3 regions of the Tepidimonas sp. HKU77 genome follow, and region 1 is predicted to be linked to each of the others. Evidence: predicted binding sites of a transcription regulator. Region 1 holds the regulator's gene; each other region holds the start of a gene.
The links. The regulator sigma-54, encoded in region 1, starts transcription at its own class of promoters, with help from an activator protein. The targets are predictions, from matches to a motif close to TGGCANGNAANCTGCTTT.

Region 2: a site for sigma-54 is predicted at 2,026-2,043, ahead of ACPP3B_RS08015 (CmpA/NrtA family ABC transporter substrate-binding protein). Genes of this name have one in related genera too.
Region 3: a site for sigma-54 is predicted at 2,899-2,916, ahead of ACPP3B_RS00615 (circularly permuted type 2 ATP-grasp protein). Genes of this name have one in related genera too.

Annotation. Positions count from the first base shown of each region.
Region 1 is NZ_CP187300.1:1,294,315-1,299,864, forward strand. Features, by position in the region: gene ybiB (DNA-binding protein YbiB) at 1-216, shown strand, start outside; gene cobA (uroporphyrinogen-III C-methyltransferase) at 194-988, shown strand; gene ACPP3B_RS06210 (THUMP domain-containing class I SAM-dependent RNA methyltransferase) at 1,169-2,386, opposite strand; gene rpoN (RNA polymerase factor sigma-54) at 2,389-3,942, opposite strand; gene lptB (LPS export ABC transporter ATP-binding protein) at 3,949-4,710, opposite strand; gene lptA (lipopolysaccharide transport periplasmic protein LptA) at 4,707-5,333, opposite strand; gene ACPP3B_RS06230 (thiol:disulfide interchange protein DsbA/DsbL) at 5,407-5,550, opposite strand, start outside.
Region 2 is NZ_CP187300.1:1,669,796-1,675,345, forward strand. Features, by position in the region: gene ntrB (nitrate ABC transporter permease) at 1-580, opposite strand, end outside; gene ACPP3B_RS08015 (CmpA/NrtA family ABC transporter substrate-binding protein) at 584-1,993, opposite strand; gene ACPP3B_RS08020 (HD domain-containing phosphohydrolase) at 2,221-3,012, opposite strand; gene ACPP3B_RS08025 (PAS domain S-box protein) at 3,009-4,241, opposite strand; gene ACPP3B_RS08030 (c-type cytochrome) at 4,277-5,550, opposite strand, start outside.
Region 3 is NZ_CP187300.1:145,221-150,770, reverse strand. Features, by position in the region: gene ACPP3B_RS00625 (DNA internalization-related competence protein ComEC/Rec2) at 1-943, shown strand, start outside; gene ACPP3B_RS00620 (GGDEF domain-containing protein) at 916-2,796, opposite strand; gene ACPP3B_RS00615 (circularly permuted type 2 ATP-grasp protein) at 2,990-4,441, shown strand; gene ACPP3B_RS00610 (alpha-E domain-containing protein) at 4,474-5,439, shown strand; gene ACPP3B_RS00605 (DUF1850 domain-containing protein) at 5,405-5,550, opposite strand, start outside.

The sequences.
Region 1 (5,550 bases):
TGGTCGGTGCCGGCGAAAGACGGGGTGCTGGACAGTATTCCCCCTTTGCCCGCAAGCCGCGATGCGCGTGCCACGGCGGCGTATATCCAAGACGTCCTCGATGGGCGTATGCCCGCACCGGATCCGCTGAGGCAGCAGGTGTGGGCGCTGCAACGGGCGGTGCAGTCGTTTTGTCAACCCGAGGAGTCAGGCCATGCAGCCACACACAGTCCATGAGAAGCCGACAGTCTTTCTGGTGGGGGCGGGTCCGGGCGACCCGGAGTTGCTCACGGTCAAAGCGGTCAAGGCGATCGCACAGGCCACGGTGTTGTTGGTCGATGACTTGGTGGGCCGGGGTGTGCTGGCATACGCTCAACCCGGAGCGCGCCAGATTTATGTCGGCAAGCGTGGCGGATGTGCGTCCACGCCGCAGCACTTCATCGAGCAGCTGATGATCCGTGAGGCGCGCCGCGGAGAGCGCGTCGTTCGCCTCAAGGGAGGCGATCCGTTTATCTTCGGCCGCGGCGGCGAGGAGGCGGAGCGCTTGCGTGCTGCAGGGCTGCAGGTCGAGGTCGTCAGTGGCATCACGGCGGGCTTGGCTGCGACGACCAGCCTTGGCGTGCCCTGGACGCATCGCGCCCATGCGCACGGTGTGGTGTTGGTCACGGGACATGCGCACCCAGGCAGTTCGGGGCCGGATTGGCGTTCGTTGGCGAAAACCTGCGTGTCAGCCCGCTTGACGTTGGTGATTTACATGGGAGTGGCGTTGGCGCGCTGCTTACAAGAGGAGCTGTTGGCCGGGGGCTTGCCCGCCGACACACCGGTTGGCGTGATACAACACGCCTCGTTGCCCCAGCAGCGCCACGTCGTGACCACACTCGACGCCCTGGCCCTGGCGATCGAGCGCGAGTGCCTGGGCAGCCCGGCCGTGATCATTGTGGGCGACGTGTTGCGTGGCTTGCCGACCGCCCAATCCTGCCTATCCGAGAAAGGCCAAGCCCTGGCATAGCACGCTTGCGCAAAAAAAGAACCCCGACCTAAAGGGCCGGGGTTGCAAGCCTTATGCTGTCACACACAAAGGCACCCGCTCAGGGAGGAAAAGCGGGGAGCCGCAAACGGCTCAAGCGAAACTTTACCACAAACTGACGAGCTGGGTGTTCGGAAAGTCGCAAAAAAGTGACAGCGCCTCTCAGGTCTCGTCGTTTTGAGCAGTTTTGCGGTTTCTGGGCTGCAGGTCGAAGCGCAGCAACCGGCACTCGATCGGCCCGTTGAACAGCGGCACGCGCCGGCTGGCCTGCAGGCGCAGCCGGCGTGGCAGTTCGCGGTCGGGCGTGAGCACCCAGGCGGTCCAGCCGCCGAAGTGGGTCTTCCAGTGCGCGGCCAGCCGCTCGTAGAAGACGTCCGCTCCCAAGCCGCCGACCACGCCGGCGGCTTCTATGCGTTCTCCATACGGGGGATTGAGCAACAGCACGCCAGGCCACGGGCTAGGGGGCAGGCGTTGCAGGGCGTCGCCGCCGCGGAACTCGACCGCTGCGCCGACACCGGCACGTTCGGCATTGCGGCGGGCGAAATCGACCATGCGGAAGGAGACGTCGCTGCCGTAGGCGATGGCCGGTCCGCCGGTGGGCCAGCGCCGCTCGGCGGCGCGCGCCTGCTCGCGCAGCGCGGCCCAGCGCGCCGCGTCGTGTGGCAGCAGCCGCTCGAAGGCGAAGCGCCGCTGACGCCCCGGTGCCTGCCGCAGCGCGATCTGCGCGGCCTCGATGACCAGCGTGCCGCTGCCGCAGCAGGGGTCGAACAGCGGCACCGGCGCGCCGTCGGCGTCGGTGCCGGTCCACCCGGTGGCGGCAATCATCGCGGCCGCCAGCGTCTCTTTCAGCGGCGCGTCGCCCTTGTCGGTGCGCCAGCCGCGCTTGAACAATGGCTCGCCGCTGGTGTCGAGCGACAGCGTCAACGTGTCGGCGCTCAGGTGGGCATACACGCGCACATCGGGTTGGGCCGTGTCGACGCTGGGGCGCGCGCCGCGGCGTGCGCGCAGGCGGTCGCAGACGGCGTCCTTGATGCGCAGCCCCGCAAAGTGCAGGCTGCGCAGCGGACTGCGCTGGGCTGTGACTTCGACCTTGATCGTATGCCGTGGCGTGAACCAGTCTTCCCAGGCGATTTCGGCAGCCGCGCCGTAGAGGTCGTCTTCGCTGCGGTACGGGCCCTCCCATAGGCGCAGCAGCACGCGCTGGGCGATGCGGCTGTGCAGGTTCAGGCGCAGCACGGTATCCCAGTCGCCGCGCAGGCCGACACCCGCGCGGCCCAAGGTCAAGGCGTGGTCGGGCACGGCGCACAGGCGCTGCACTTCGGTGGCCAAAAACGGGGGACAGCCGCCCGCGCAGGGCAGAAAGAGGTCGACGGTGGACATGGTCAGGCGTGGCGGGTCTTGCGCAGGGTGGCCGTGGGGATGCGCAGCGCCTCGCGGTATTTGGCGACGGTGCGGCGCGCGCACTCGATGCCCTGTTCGCGCAGCAAGTCGGCGATCTGGCCGTCGCTGAGCGGCTGGCGGGGATCTTCGGCGGCGATGAGTTGTTTGATGAGGGCGCGCACGGCGGTGCTGGAGGCGTTGCCGCCGGCGTCCGTGGCCAAGCTGGAGCCAAAAAAATATTTCAGCTCGTAAGTGCCGAAAGGGGTGGCCATGTACTTGGCGTTGGTGACGCGGCTGATGGTCGATTCGTGCAGGCCCAGCTCGTCGGCGATGTCACGCAGCACCAATGGTCGCATGCCGACCTCCCCGTGCAGAAAAAAGTTGCGCTGTCGCTCGACGATGGCGCGCGCCACGCGCAGGATGGTGTCGAAGCGCTGCTGCAGGTTTTTGATGAACCAGCGCGCTTCTTGCAACCGTTGTTGCAGATCGCCACTGCGGTGCTGGCGCAGGGCCTGGGCATAGATATCGGTCACGCGCAGGCGCGGAAGCACCGCGGGGTTGAGTTGGACGTCGAACTGCGTGCCGCGCACGGTGACGATCACATCGGGGACGATCACTTGCCGTTCGGCGTCGGCGAAGCGGCGCCCGGGCTTGGGTTCAAGGCGCGACAGCAGCGCAAGCGCCGCGCGCACGGTTTCCTCGTCCAGCCCGGTTGCCTGGCCCAGCCGCCGCACGTCGCGGCGCGCGATCCACTCCAGCGGCTGCCCGCACAGCGCGTCGGCCGCGCGGGCCGTGGGGGTGTTGGGCAGTTCGCCGATTTGCAAGCGTAGGCACTCGGCCAGGTCGCGCGCGCCCACGCCCGCGGGCTCCATGTGCTGCAGCCAGCCGAGGGCGCGGCGCAGCAGCGAGGCGATCTCGTCGCGCCGCTCGGCATCGACCGACTCGCCGGCGGCCTGGCACTGCTGGCACAAAGCGTCCGTCAGCTGCTCGAGCGAATCGGGCAAATAGCCGTCGTCGTCGAGCGACTCGATCAAAAAAAACAGCGCGGCGCGTTCGTCGTCGCTGAGGTGCAGTGCCAGGGCTTGCCGGTGCAGGTGGTCGGCCAGCCGCTCGGGCGGATGGGCCAGTTGACGGGTGAGCTGCCGCTCGTCGTCGTCGCCGTCTGCGCCGCGCTCGACGCCGGGACCTTCCCAACACCACTCCGCCGGTGACTCGTCGGCAGTGGGCCCATCGTCGGCCGCCCAGCCCCCGGCGTCTTCGTCCAGTCGAGCCCCCCACTCGGTCTGCGCCAGCGCCGCCTCGCCGTCGAAGACGGCCATGGTATCGGGCGGCTCTGCATCGTCGATCTCGGGGGGCGACGTCGCCGTGTCCGTCACCGCCTCGGGGCTGGGGTCGGTGTCTTCTTCCGCACGTTCGAGAAAAGGGTTGTCGGCCAGCGCCTGTTCGATCTCCTGCGCCAGCTCCAGCGTCGACAGCTGCAGCAGCCGGATCGATTGCTGCAGTTGCGGTGTCAGGTTCAGGTGCTGCGCGGTGCGCAGCGTCAGGCCCGCTTTCATGGCACGCTACAGGCGGAAATGCTCGCCGAGGTAGACGCGGCGTACCTCGGCGTCATCCACGATGTCGGCGGGCGTGCCGTGTGCGAGCACCCGACCCTCGCTGATGATGTAGGCGTGGTCGCAGATGCCCAGCGTCTCGCGCACATTGTGGTCGGTGATCAGCACCCCGATGCCGCGTGCCTTAAGAAACCCGATGATGCGCTGGATCTCGATGACGGCGATCGGATCGACACCCGCGAACGGCTCATCGAGCAGGATGAAGCGCGGGTTGGTGGCCAGCGTGCGCGCGATCTCGACGCGGCGCCGCTCGCCGCCCGACAGCGCGGGCGCCGGCGCATCGCGTAGGTGGTCGACGTGCAGCTCTTGCAGCAGGCGATCGAGTCGCTCGCGCAGCACCGGTTCGGCCAGGGGACGGCCGGCTTCGTCGTGTTGCAGCTCCAGCACCGCGCGCACGTTTTGCTCGACCGTGAGTTTGCGAAAGATCGATGCCTCCTGCGGCAGGTAGCCCAACCCCAGGCGCGCGCGCCGGTGGATGGGCAAGTTTTCTGCCGCTTGGTCGTCGATCCACAGCCGCCCGGCATCGGCACGCACCAGGCCGACGATCATGTAAAACGACGTGGTTTTGCCCGCCCCGTTGGGGCCCAGCAATCCCACCACCTCGCCCCCGCGCACCTGCAGCGACACATCGTGCACCACGGTGCGGCGGCCGTAGCGCTTGTGCAGCCCTTGCGCGCGCAGGCAGCGCGCGTTTGGCGCCGATTCGCTCACGGGCGGCGCTCCAGGCGGTCGCTGGGGGCCAGCGCCGGGGGGGGCAGGTCCGGCGCGGGCTGCGTGGCGGCCGGGTCGGCCTTGGACGGGGTGAGCAGCGCCCGCACTCGAGCGCCTGCGCTGGCACCCGCGCGATCGCCATCGACCGAGAAGGTCTGCGCCCGATTGTCATAGACGATGACGGCGCCGCTCGCCCGGTCGGTCAGCACCGTGCCACGGTAGCGGCGCAGCTCGGCCTGGCCGCGCAACGTCACCCGATCGGCCTGCCCATCGTAGTCGATGCGCTCGGCCTCGCCCTCGATGTACTCGTCGAGCCCGTCGCGCTTTTGTCGATAAAACGCACGCTGTGTTGCGTCACCGGTGACGGTGCCGAACTGGTGGCCTTGCGCGTCCTGCCGCACCTCCAGCCGCTGGCCGCGGATGCGGATCGTGCCTTTGGTCACGACCACGCGTCCGGTGAACACGCTGGTCTGCCGGGCTTCGTCGTAGCGCAGGGCGTCGGCTTCGACGTTCATCGGCGCGTCGCGATCGGCACGTTCGGCGTGGGCCAGCACGGGCAGGCCCATGACGGCGGCGGTGAACAAAGCGGCGGTCAACCGCAGGGGTCGAATGGCAGCGGGCACGGATTTTGCTCCTTGCGGTGCGCCGATTGTGCCACGATTGCCCGCGCCCGCCACCCCGGGGGGCCAAGTGGCGTCAGGCCTGTCGCACGCGCGCGATCAGGGCGTCGGCCACCACCAGCGTGCGCGCCGCCTGCCCGGGGACGAGGAAGCGCCCGGCGATCCCCAGCGACGGCGTGGCGTCGACCTCGTAGGCGTCTTGCAGCTGCAGCGCGCGCTT
Region 2 (5,550 bases), 380 kb from region 1:
TGAGCCAGTCGCGCTTGACCGAGGCGACGCCGAAGGCGGTGTTGATCAGCATCGGCCAGACCGAGCAGATGAAGATCACGAACACGCCACTGACGTTGGAGTCCTTGAGCGTGTAGAGCGCCAGCGGCATCCACGCCAACGGGCTGATGGGCTTGAGCACCTGGATGAAGGGGTCGAGTGCCTTGCGCATCAGCGGCGACATGCCGATGACGAAGCCCAGCGGCAGCGCCACCAGCACCGCCAGCCCGAAGCCCATGGCCACGCGCCCCAGCGAGTGCAGCAGCTGCAGGCCGATGCCCTTGTTGTTGGGCCCACGGTCGAAGAACGGGTCGGACAGGTGCCGCCACGAGGCTTCGGCCACCGCCATCGGACTCGGGAAGCCGCCGCTCTTCTGCGCCTGTGTCTCCGGGTCCTTGCCCATCATGCGCAGGTACTCCAGCTCCTCCGCCGACAGGTTGGCGGTGGCGGCGGCCGGGGTGCCGGCACCGCCCCCCGTGGCCAGCTGCCACATGCCCAGCACAGCGACGAGCAGCAGCAGCGACACCAGCGCCGCGCGCAGGTTCGGGTAGGTCGACCGCATGGCTCAGGTCCTCCGGATCGCGAAGCCGCGCAGGTACTCGTCCGGCTTGGCGGGGTCGAACTCCTTGCCCATGATGGTGTGCTTGCGGTAGCCGGGCCCCTCGGTGACCGGCATGCGCAGCTCCTTCATGTGCTTGCGGGCATCGGTCAGCAGGAAGACGCGCTCGGCGATCTGCCGGTAGTTGACGTCGCCCTTGATGTAGCCCCAGCGCTTCATCTGGGTCAGCATCCACACCGCCATGCTCTGCCACGGCATGGGGTCGAAGTCGGCGCGGTCGGGCACGTTGTGCACCTTGCCCAGACCATCGGCAAAGCGCCCGGTCAGCACTTGCTGAAGCACGATCTCGGGCTGGTTCAGGTACTGGGTGGGCGCGATCACCTTGGCGATGAGTTCGCGGTTCTTGGCCTCGCGCGCCATCGCGGCGGCCGTCAGCACCGCGCGGAACAGCGCCGCGAAGGTGTTGGGGTTCTGTTGGATGAACTCCGAGCTGGTGCCGAAGGCGCAGCAGGGGTGTCCGTTCCAGAGCTCCTTGGTCAACAGGTGGATGAAGCCAACCTCCTCGAACACGGCACGCTGGTTGAACGGATCGGGCCCAAGGAAGCCGTCGATGTTGCCCGCGCGCAGGTTGGCGACCATCTCCGGCGGCGGCACCACGCGGATCTGGATGTCCTTGTCCGGATCGAGACCGGCCTCCGCCACGTAATAGCGCAACAGGAAGTTGTGCATCGAGTACTCGAAGGGCACCGCGAACTTGAAGCCCTTCCAGTCCTTCGGGTCGCGCTTGTCCTTGTGCTTGAGCGCCAGCGTGATGGCCTGCCCGTTGGTGTTCTGGATCGTGGCCACGTTCATGGGCGTGGCATTCGAACCCAGCCCCAGGCTGATGGCCAGCGGCATCGGCGACAGGAAGTGAGTCGCGTCGTATTCCTTGTTGAGCATCTTGTCGCGGATCAGGGCCCAGCCGGCGGTCTTGACGATCTCGACGTTGAGACCATGCTTCTGGTAAAAGCCCAGCGGGTGCGCCATGATCAGCGGCGTGGCGCAGGTGATCGGAATGAAGCCGATCTTGAGATCCTTCTTCTCCAGCGCGCCTTTTTCCTGCGCCATCGCCTGCAGGCTGGCGATCGGCACGACGCTGGCGATGGCGGCCATTGCCGTGCCCTTGCCGACGGCACGCAGGAAGCGGCGCCGCACCGCGTCCTGCGGGAACAGGGCCTTGACCAGCGCGGCCTCGATGAACTGGTTGGCGTACTCGACGAAGTCCGGCGATTCGCTGCGCTGGCGCAGGGTGGCGGCAGCGCGTTCACGCGCTTGGGCTTCCTCCCGCTGATGATCGGCCACGGTGTGATCACGGCCGCAGCTGCACTTGAGCATCAGGGGACGGTCGGCGTCGTAGGGATCGAAATACGGGGTCATGGGGACGCTCCTGTGGACGATGGCCCCTTGACCAAGCAAACGCCATGCCACTCATGGCTGGCAAGGTCACCTCCCTGTCCAAGACAGATTCCCGACCGAGCACCGGTCTGCCTCCATATCGGGGGAATCCCTGATTTGGTTCACGCGCCCCCCGGCGGCAAGCACACCTGCACCATCGCTGTGCCAAGCCCGGCCGCCACCGTCGCGGTGGCGACGCCACCGGCTGCTCACAGCCGCGCCAGCAGCCGGTTCGGGTCGAGGCGCACCCGCACTTCGTGCGGTGCCACGCTGCGGCGTACCTCGTAGGACGGCTCCGACGTGTCGCGCAGCGGCGGCTCGCCGCGCGGCAGCCCGTCGCGGCCGGTCAGCGCAAACACCAGCGGCGCGGTGGTGCGCCGGCCACGTCGCGCCACCACGGCCAGCTCGCCGCTGGCCAGCTCGACGTAGCTGCCCGGCACGTACAGCCCCAGCGTCCTGACCAGGGCCGCGCCCAGCGGCGTGGGCATGCCACTGGCATCGAAGCAGACGTCGCGCGCCGCCCGCGGCGCGGGCAGCCCGGGGCGATGCAGGCGTGGGCTCAGTCGCGCCGCGTAGACATCCACCAGGCGCAGCAGCTGCGCCGGCTCGGCGACCTCGGTCACGCCATGCGGGTAGCCGCCGCCGCCGCTGACCTCGTGATGGTCACGCACCAGGGCCAGCCACAGCGCGTCGCTGACGCCCAGGCGTCGCAGCAGCCCCTCCCCACGCTCGGGGTGGGCCAGCACCGCGTGGCGCTGGTCGGGGTTGAGCGGGGCCTCCTGCCGAGCCAGGTCGTCGTGCAGGCGCGCCATGCCGACGTTCATCGACAACGCCGCGCGGCGCAGGCTTTCCAGCGTCGCGTCGGGCCAGCGCAGTGTGCGTGCGGTCAACTCGGCCACCACGGCGATGTCTTCGGCCTCGGCCAGCACCTGCTTCAGGCCCTCGCGCACGATGCGGTGGTCGTCGCCGATCAGCACGCGCAGCGTCCTCGGGTGGTTCATGCGTCTGCCTCCGTGGACGCCGAGGGGCGCAGCGCCGCCGCGGGTACCTCCAGGGTCAGCGTGCAGCCCTGCCCGGGTGCGCTGTGCAGGAACAGTCGGCCGCCCAGGTGCCGGGCGCGCTCGCGCATGCCCAGGATGCCGTAGGCCTGCGGCGACTCGAACACGCGCGGATCGGCCCCGCGGCCGTCGTCGCGGACCTGCAGGTGCAGGCCGGCGTCGCCGAAGCCGATGCGCACCTGCAGGGTGCGCGCCTGGGCATGGCGCCCCACGTTGCTCAGCATCTCCTGAAAGATGCGGAACACCGCCATCGCCGCCGCCTCGGGCGGATCGGCCTCCGTTGCCACGTCCATGCTCCAGTCCAGGGCCAGCTCCGCCGTGGCGGCAAATTCCTGCGCCTGCCACTCCAGCGCGGCCCACAGGCCCTGGTGGTCCAGGATGCTGGGCCGCAGGTCGTTGATCAGCCGCCCCACGTTGTCCACGGCGGACTCGATCAGCCGGCTCATGTTCTGGCACTTGCAGCGCAGCCGCTCGCGCATGCGCTCGGCCTCGTCGGGCTGGCGCGCTCCCTGTTCCGACAGGCGCTTGTCCATCCAGTTGACGTCCATCTTCAGCGCCACCAGCAGGCTGCCCAGTTCGTCGTGGATCTCGCGCGCGATGCGGGTGCGCTCCTCCTCCCGCACGCGTTCGGAGTGGATGGCCAGCTCCCGCAACTGCTGCAGGGCGGTCTGCAACTCGGCGGTGCGTTCGCGCACGCGCGCCTCCAACTGCGCCTTGGCGTCATGCAGCGCAGCCTCGGCCTGCTTGCGCGCCGTGATGTCGACAAAGGTGATGACGGCCCCCCGGATCAGCGTGCCGTCCTGGATCGGGTAGCTGGTGTATTCCACCGGGAAGGCGCTGCCGTCGCGGCGCCAGAACACCTCGGTGTCGATGCGGCAGGGCAGCCCCTGCCGGAATGCGTTGAAGATGGGACAGCGATCGACCGGGTAGGGGTGTCCCGACGCATCGGAATGGTGCGTCAGGTCGTGCATGTTCAGGCCCAGCACCTGCTGCGGCGTGTCAAAACCGAGCAGGCGGGTGCCGGCCTGGTTGATGAAGACGCAGGCGCCGTCCAGATCGATGCCGAAGATGCCCTCGCCGGTCGACTCGAGCAGCAGGCCCAGGCGCTCGTACCACGCGTGCGGCGCAGGCGCGGCAGCGGGCGGCGGCGGGAGGGAGGCGGCAACGGCCATGCCTGCCGGCATGCAAGGGCCGTGCCACCGGCCCGTCAACGCAGCGACGAACCGCGCAACTCGCGCACGTCGAGCTCGCTCACGGGCGGCGCCTGGTTGCCCCAGCGCGCGCGGATATGGGTGATCACAGCAGCCATCTGAGCGTCGTTCAGTTCCAGCACGTAGGGTGGCATGCCGAAGGGCTGCGGGTGGCCCCGCGTGGCGACGCCGAAGCCGCCGTTGAGCACCATCTGCACCAGGTTGGCCGGGTTGCCCAGGGTGACGGCGCGGTTGCCGGCCAGGGGGGGGTAGGCCCAGCCGCCGTCCGCGCCGCGCATGCCTTCGCCCTGTTCGCCGTGGCACTGGGCGCAGTACTGTCGGTACACGGCAGCGCCGTCGGCGCGCAGCAGGGTGGGCTCCGCGCTCGCCGCCGGGGCCGGCTGGCGCGGCAGCGCTTGCAGATGAAGCGCCATGGCGCGCAGGTCCTCGTCGCGCCAGTGCTGGGTGCTGTGCAGCACCACCTCGGCCATGGGGCCATGCACCGCGGCGTCGCGCGCGCGGCCGTCGCGGAACAGGCGCACCACCTCGTCCACCGTCCAGTCCTGCACGCCCGCCTCGGCCGGGTCGTTGAGCGAGGGGGCGTACCAGTTCTGCACCGGGATCAGGCCGCCCGCCAGGCCCAGCATGTCGTTGCTGCCGCCCAGGGTGCCGCGCGTGGCGTGGCAGGCGCTGCAGTGGCCCAGGCCGCGCACCAGGTAGGCGCCGCGCTCGGCGGTGACGCCCACCGGCGCGGTGGCGGTGGAGGCCGCCTCGGCGGGGCGGAAGTAGAGCGCCCGCCACACCTTCAGCGCCGCCTGCGTGCCGTAGGGCCAGCGCAGCGCATGGTCGGGTGGCGCCCCGTCGACAGGCGGCAGGCTCATCAGGTAGGCGAATAGGGCGTCGCTGTCAGCCCGGGTGATGTGCGTGGTGTTGTTGTACGGAAAGGCCGGCGTGAGCCAGCGCCCGTCGCGTGATTGCCCGTGGTGCAGCGCGCGCCAGAAGTCGGCGGCGGTCCAGCCCTGCAGGCCGCCCGCGCCCGGCGTCAGGTTGCTGCTGTAGACCAGACCGAACGGCGTGGGAATGGCGCGGCCCCCGGCGTAGGGCGTACCGCCCCGGGCGGTGTGACAGGTCTGGCAGTTGCCCAGGGTGGCCAGGTAGCGCCCGCGTTCCACCGTCGCGGCATCGGTGGCGGGCGGGTCGGGGCGCGACACCTCGACCGGGCGGGCGGGCCACAGCAGCCAGGCCGCCGCCAGCACCAGCAGGCTGGCCGAAGCGGCCAGCGCGGCCCTGG
Region 3 (5,550 bases), 1.1 Mb from region 1:
CTGGGCGGTGTGGGAGCGCCCCGCGGTGCCGCTGCCGCTGGCGGCGCTGGCGTGCCTGGGCGCGGTGCTGCTGGTGTGGCGGCTGCCCTGGCGCTGGCGCGCGTGGGGCGCGTGGTTGCTGTGGCCGGCGCTAGCGTTTCAGCCGCCCGCCCCCGCACACGGGGCGTTCGAGGTGCTGCTGCCCGATGTCGGTCAGGGCAGTGCCGCCATCGTGCGCACGGCGCGCCACACGCTGGTGTTCGACAGCGGCCCGCCGCTGGGGCGCAGCGATGCGGCCGAGCGTGTGCTGCTGCCCTGGCTGCGCGCGCTGGGCGCGCAGCCAACGGCGATCGTCATCAGTCACGACGACAGCGACCATGCCGCAGGGATGGCGACGCTGGCGCGACGGTATCCCGGCGCGCAATGGTGGGCCTCGTTCGACGCCGCCCCTCGGGTGTCGATTCCAGTGCAGCACTGCGCCGCGGGCGCCAGCTGGGAGTGGGATGGGGTGCGGTTTGTCTTTTTGCATCCACCTACACCAGAGTATGGTGCACCCGGGCCCGATGGCGACAATGCCCGCTCGTGCGTGCTGCTGGTCGGCAGCGGTGAGCAGGCCGCGTTGCTGACCGGTGATATCACGCAGGCGGAGGAAGCGGCGTTGATCGCCGCCTATCCGCACCTGCGCGCGGGCTTGCTGGTGGCGGCCCACCACGGCAGCCGCACCTCGACCAGTGCGGCGTGGCTGGACAGGCTGCAGCCGGCGGCGGTGGCCATTCAGTCGGGCTGGCGCAACCGCTATGGACACCCTCACCCAGATGTGGTGCAGCGTTTGCAGGAGCGCTCGCTCACCTGGGCCAACACGGCCACCTGTGGCGCGATTACCTGGCGCAGCGAAGCCAGCGCCAGCCTGTCGTGCGAGCGCCAGCGGGTGCGCCGCTACTGGCTGACGTCAGCGCCGGACTGAGCGGGTGCGTGTCCCCCGGCCGTCGCGGGCTCGGGCGCTTGTCCGTCCGGCGCCGCCCGCTCATCCAGCACGTAAATGCCCAGTCGGGCCTGCTTGGCGTGGTGTTTGGCAACGGCGGCGGTGTTGGCCACGTCCTCTGCACTGCGCAGACGGCCAGGGTGCACCACCACGACGCCGATGCTGACCGTGGTAAAGCCATGAAAGCGCATCACACCGTGCCGATCCTCGGCATGGATGCCGCCAGCCTCGATCGCCTCTTCGTCGTAAAGCTCGCGCGCCGCCTGGTTGAACTGCTGCACCGCGCGCTCGAGGCGCTCGCGCCAGTCGGGGCTTTGCATCAGCAGCACGAAATCGTCGCCGCCCACGTGGCCGATGAAGTCGCGCCGCGGATCGCACGCCTCGCTCAAGCAGCGGGCCTGGGTGCGGATCATCTCGTCGCCGCGCCAGTAACCGTAATGGTCGTTGAACGCCTTGAAGTGATTGAGGTCGGCGTAGCAGGCCGCAAACGGTGCGCCGTGTTGTAGCAGGCGCTCGATGTGTTGGGTCAGCGGCACGTTGCCCGGCAGGAAGGTCAGTGGGTTGGCGTGGCGCGCGGCCTCGATGCGCGCTTCGGTGACGCGCCGCACCAGCTGTTCACCCGTGCCCATGCCGACGTAGTGACCGTTTTCGGTGATGATGAAGCCGTCGCGCAGGTAGCGCTGGTCGGGCGACATCAGCACTTGAGTGAGCTGCTCGATGGGGGTGTGGATGTCCACGCACAACGGGTCTTTGTTGGCATGCACCCGGCACGGTCGGCGTCCGTACAGCTCGCGGAAATAGCGGTTTTGCAGCGCCAGCTCCTGCATGGTCTGGCGCGTGATCAACCCGATCGGGCGGCCTTTGTCCACGAGGGCGAACGCATGCAGGTCCGGGTGGCGTCGAAACATCGCCATCGCTTCGTCGTGGCTGGCATGGGCGTCGAGCGCCGGTGCGTCGATGAGCAGGGACCGTGCCGTCAAGCCACGATTGCCGATCTGGCGCTCCTGTGGCAGGACCGCGATCTCCCGGCTGCGCAGCACGGTGAGCGCTTCCTCCGGCACCAGGGTGCGCGGCGTGGCTTGGGGCCGCCCCAGCAGGTAGCCCTGTACCAAGGGGATACCCATGTCGCGCAGCACCATCAGTTCGTCGGTCTCTTCCACCCCCTCGGCGATGAGACGCGAGCCAAACGTTTCGGCCAGCTGCTGCAGCGCGCGCAACGTCTTGAGCTTGTGGCTCTCCAGGTGCACGTGGCGTACGAAATATTTGTCGATCTTGACGAACTCGGGCCGCAGCTCCGACCACAAGCGCAGGCTGGAGCGGCCGTCGCCAAAATCATCCAGTGCCAGGGCGGCACCGGCGGCACGCCACTCCGACAGCGCCTCCTGCACCGCGTCGACGTCGTGCACCAGTTGGTGCTCGGTCAATTCGAGCACGACGCCCGACAAGTCTCCCGCCGTCCCGCCGCCAGCATTGGCCGTCATCGTCGAGGGTTCTGCCGGGCCACCCCGCCACTGTTGCAGCGCACCGTGCACGAGCGCATCGGCGCTGAGGTTGACGAACAACTGCCCGATGCCGGGTTCCGTGCTGCGCCGTGCCAGCGCCAGTTGTACACAGGCGTGTTCCAACTCGAGCGTGCAGCCCTCGCGGCGCGCCGCTGCGAACAGGGTGTCGGGGCTGCGCCAAGCGCAGCCGGGCGGCGTGCGAACCAGCGCCTCGTGGCCCACCACCCGCCGCGCGGCCAGATCGACGATCGGCTGCACGTGCGTGTGCAGCCCACCCGCGCTCAGCAGGGCGCGCACGCTGTTGGGGTCGGGAGGCGCCGATGGTGCAGGCACGCTCAGTATCATGGGAGCACGGTTCGAAACAGACCAGCCATCACGATAATGCGCCTGGATGTCAGTTTCATGAATCAGCCGCGGCGCGCGCCGCACCGGGTCTGGCGCGGTTTTTGCTGCCGCCCCGGTGAGGTCGACCCCAAGTACGGATGAAAGAGAACCGACGGCACCCCATGCCCCGAGCGAGCCTGCGATGACGAGACTGTCCCCTGCCCCCGATGAAATGACGGCTGCCGACGGCAGCGTGCGCGCCCACTACGCCGCCTACGCCCGCTGGTTGCAGCAACAGCCGCCTGAGCGCATGGCTGCTCGCCGCGAGGAGGCGGAGATGATGTTTCGCCGCGTCGGCATCACGTTCGCCGTCTACGGCGACAAGGACGAAGACGGTGCGGGCACTGAGCGTCTGATCCCGTTCGACGTCATTCCACGCATCATTCCTGCGCACGAGTGGCAGCAGCTACAGCGCGGACTGGTGCAGCGCGTCACCGCCCTCAACCGGTTCCTCCACGACCTCTACCACGAGCAGGAGATTCTGCGCGCGGGCATCATCCCGCGCGAGCCCGTGCTGCACAACCCGCAGTTTCGCCCCGAAATGGTGGGGCTGGACGTGCCGGGCAGTGTGTATGCCCACATTGCGGGCATCGACGTGGTGCGTGCACCGTTACCGGGCGCAGCGGGCGAGGCGCAGTACATCGTGCTCGAAGACAACCTGCGCGTGCCCTCCGGCGTGAGCTACATGCTCGAAGACCGCAACATGATGATGCGACTGTTTCCCGAGCTGTTTCGCGAATACCGCGTCGCACCGGTGGCGCACTACCCCGACCTGTTGCTGGAGACCCTGCGCTCGGTTGCGCCCAGTCAGGTGGCCGACCCGACGGTCGTCGTCTTGACGCCGGGCATTTACAACAGCGCCTATTTCGAACATGCCTTTTTGGCGCAGCAGATGGGGGTCGAGCTGGTGGAAGGGCAGGACTTGTTCGTGCGCGACGGCCGCGTCTACATGCGCACCACCAGCGGGCCGCAGCCCGTCGATGTGATCTACCGGCGCATCGACGACGATTTTCTCGATCCGCTGGCGTTTCGCGCCGATTCGCAACTCGGCTGCGCGGGCCTGCTCGATGCCTACCGGCGCGGCCACGTGACGTTGTGCAACGCGATCGGCACCGGCGTGGCCGACGACAAGTCGATCTACCCCTATGTACCGCGCATGATCGAGTTCTACCTGGGCGAGCGCCCGATCCTGGCCAACGTGCCCACCTACCTGGGCCGCGAGGCCGATGACCTGGCCTACATGCTGGACCATCTGGAGGAGCTGGTGGTCAAGGAGGTGCATGGCGCGGGCGGCTACGGCATGTTGGTGGGACCGGCGGCGACGCGGGCCGAAATCGAGCAGTTTCGCGCCGCGATCCGGGCGCGCCCCGAGCACTACATCGCGCAGCCGACGCTGGCGCTGTCGACCTGCCCGACCTTTGTGGAGCAGGGCGTCGCCCCGCGTCACATCGATTTGCGGCCCTTCGTGCTGTCGGGCAAGACAGTGCAGATGGTGCCCGGCGGGCTGACGCGGGTGGCGTTGCGCGAGGGCTCGCTCGTCGTCAATTCGTCACAGGGCGGCGGTACGAAGGATACGTGGGTCCTGGAGACTTGATTCCGTCACCCTCAACGCCACCGGAGACTGTCATGCTGTCCCGCACCGCCGATCACCTGTTCTGGATGGCGCGCTACACCGAGCGCGCTGAAAATACCGCCCGCATGCTCGACGTGCACTACCAGACTTCGCTGCTGCCACAGTCCGACGCGGTGGCGCGGCAGGGCTGGGAGGGGTTGCTGCGCATCAGCGAGCTGATGCCGGCGTACCAGTATCAGTATGGCGAGGTCAGTGCGCGTGACGTGTTGCAGTTCATGGTGCGCGATGAATACAACCCATCGAGCATCTATTCGTGCCTGCGCGCGGCGCGTGAGAACGCGCGTGCCGTGCGTGGGGTGCTGACCACGGAGTTGTGGGAGGCGCACAACCAGACGTGGCTGGAGCTGCAGCGGCTGCTGAAAGCGGGCGAATTCGAACGTGATCCGGCGCGCTTCTTCGAGTGGGTGAAATTTCGCTCGCACGTCTCGCGCGGGGTCGCCTACGGCACCATGCTGCAGGACGAGGCGTTTCACTTCCTGCGCATGGGCACGTTTTTGGAGCGTGCCGACAACACGGCGCGCATGCTCGATGTCAAATTCCATGCCGCCCCTGCCGAGGCCGCGACGCCGGGTGCCGCCGCGGGCACGGACGCCACGCTCGATTTCTACCACTGGAGCAGCATTCTGCGCAGCGTCAGCGCGTTCGAGATCTACCGCAAGGTGTATCGCAGCGTGATCACGCCCGAGCGCGTCGCCGAGCTGTTGATTCTGCGCCCCGATATGCCGCGCAGCCTGAGCGCCTGCGTGGAAGAAGTCGTGCGCAATTTGGAGGCGGTGCGCAACGCCCAGTCGGCCGAGACCGAGCGCCACGCGGGGCGCTTGCGCGCCGAGTTGCGGTTTGCCCGCATCGACGAGATTCTGGCCAATGGGCTGCACGCGTTTCTGACGCAGTTTCTCGAGCGCATCAACGCCTTGGGCACGCGCATCAGCCAGACGTTTTTGTTGCCGGTGCCGGCGTGAGCGACACACCCGTCGCCGGGCAGACGCGCAAACGTACCACGCCCTCGGGCGGCGGCGTCTGCGGCAACCACGCGGTCAGTGGGCGGCAGTGCGCATCCAGGCAAAGCGTGT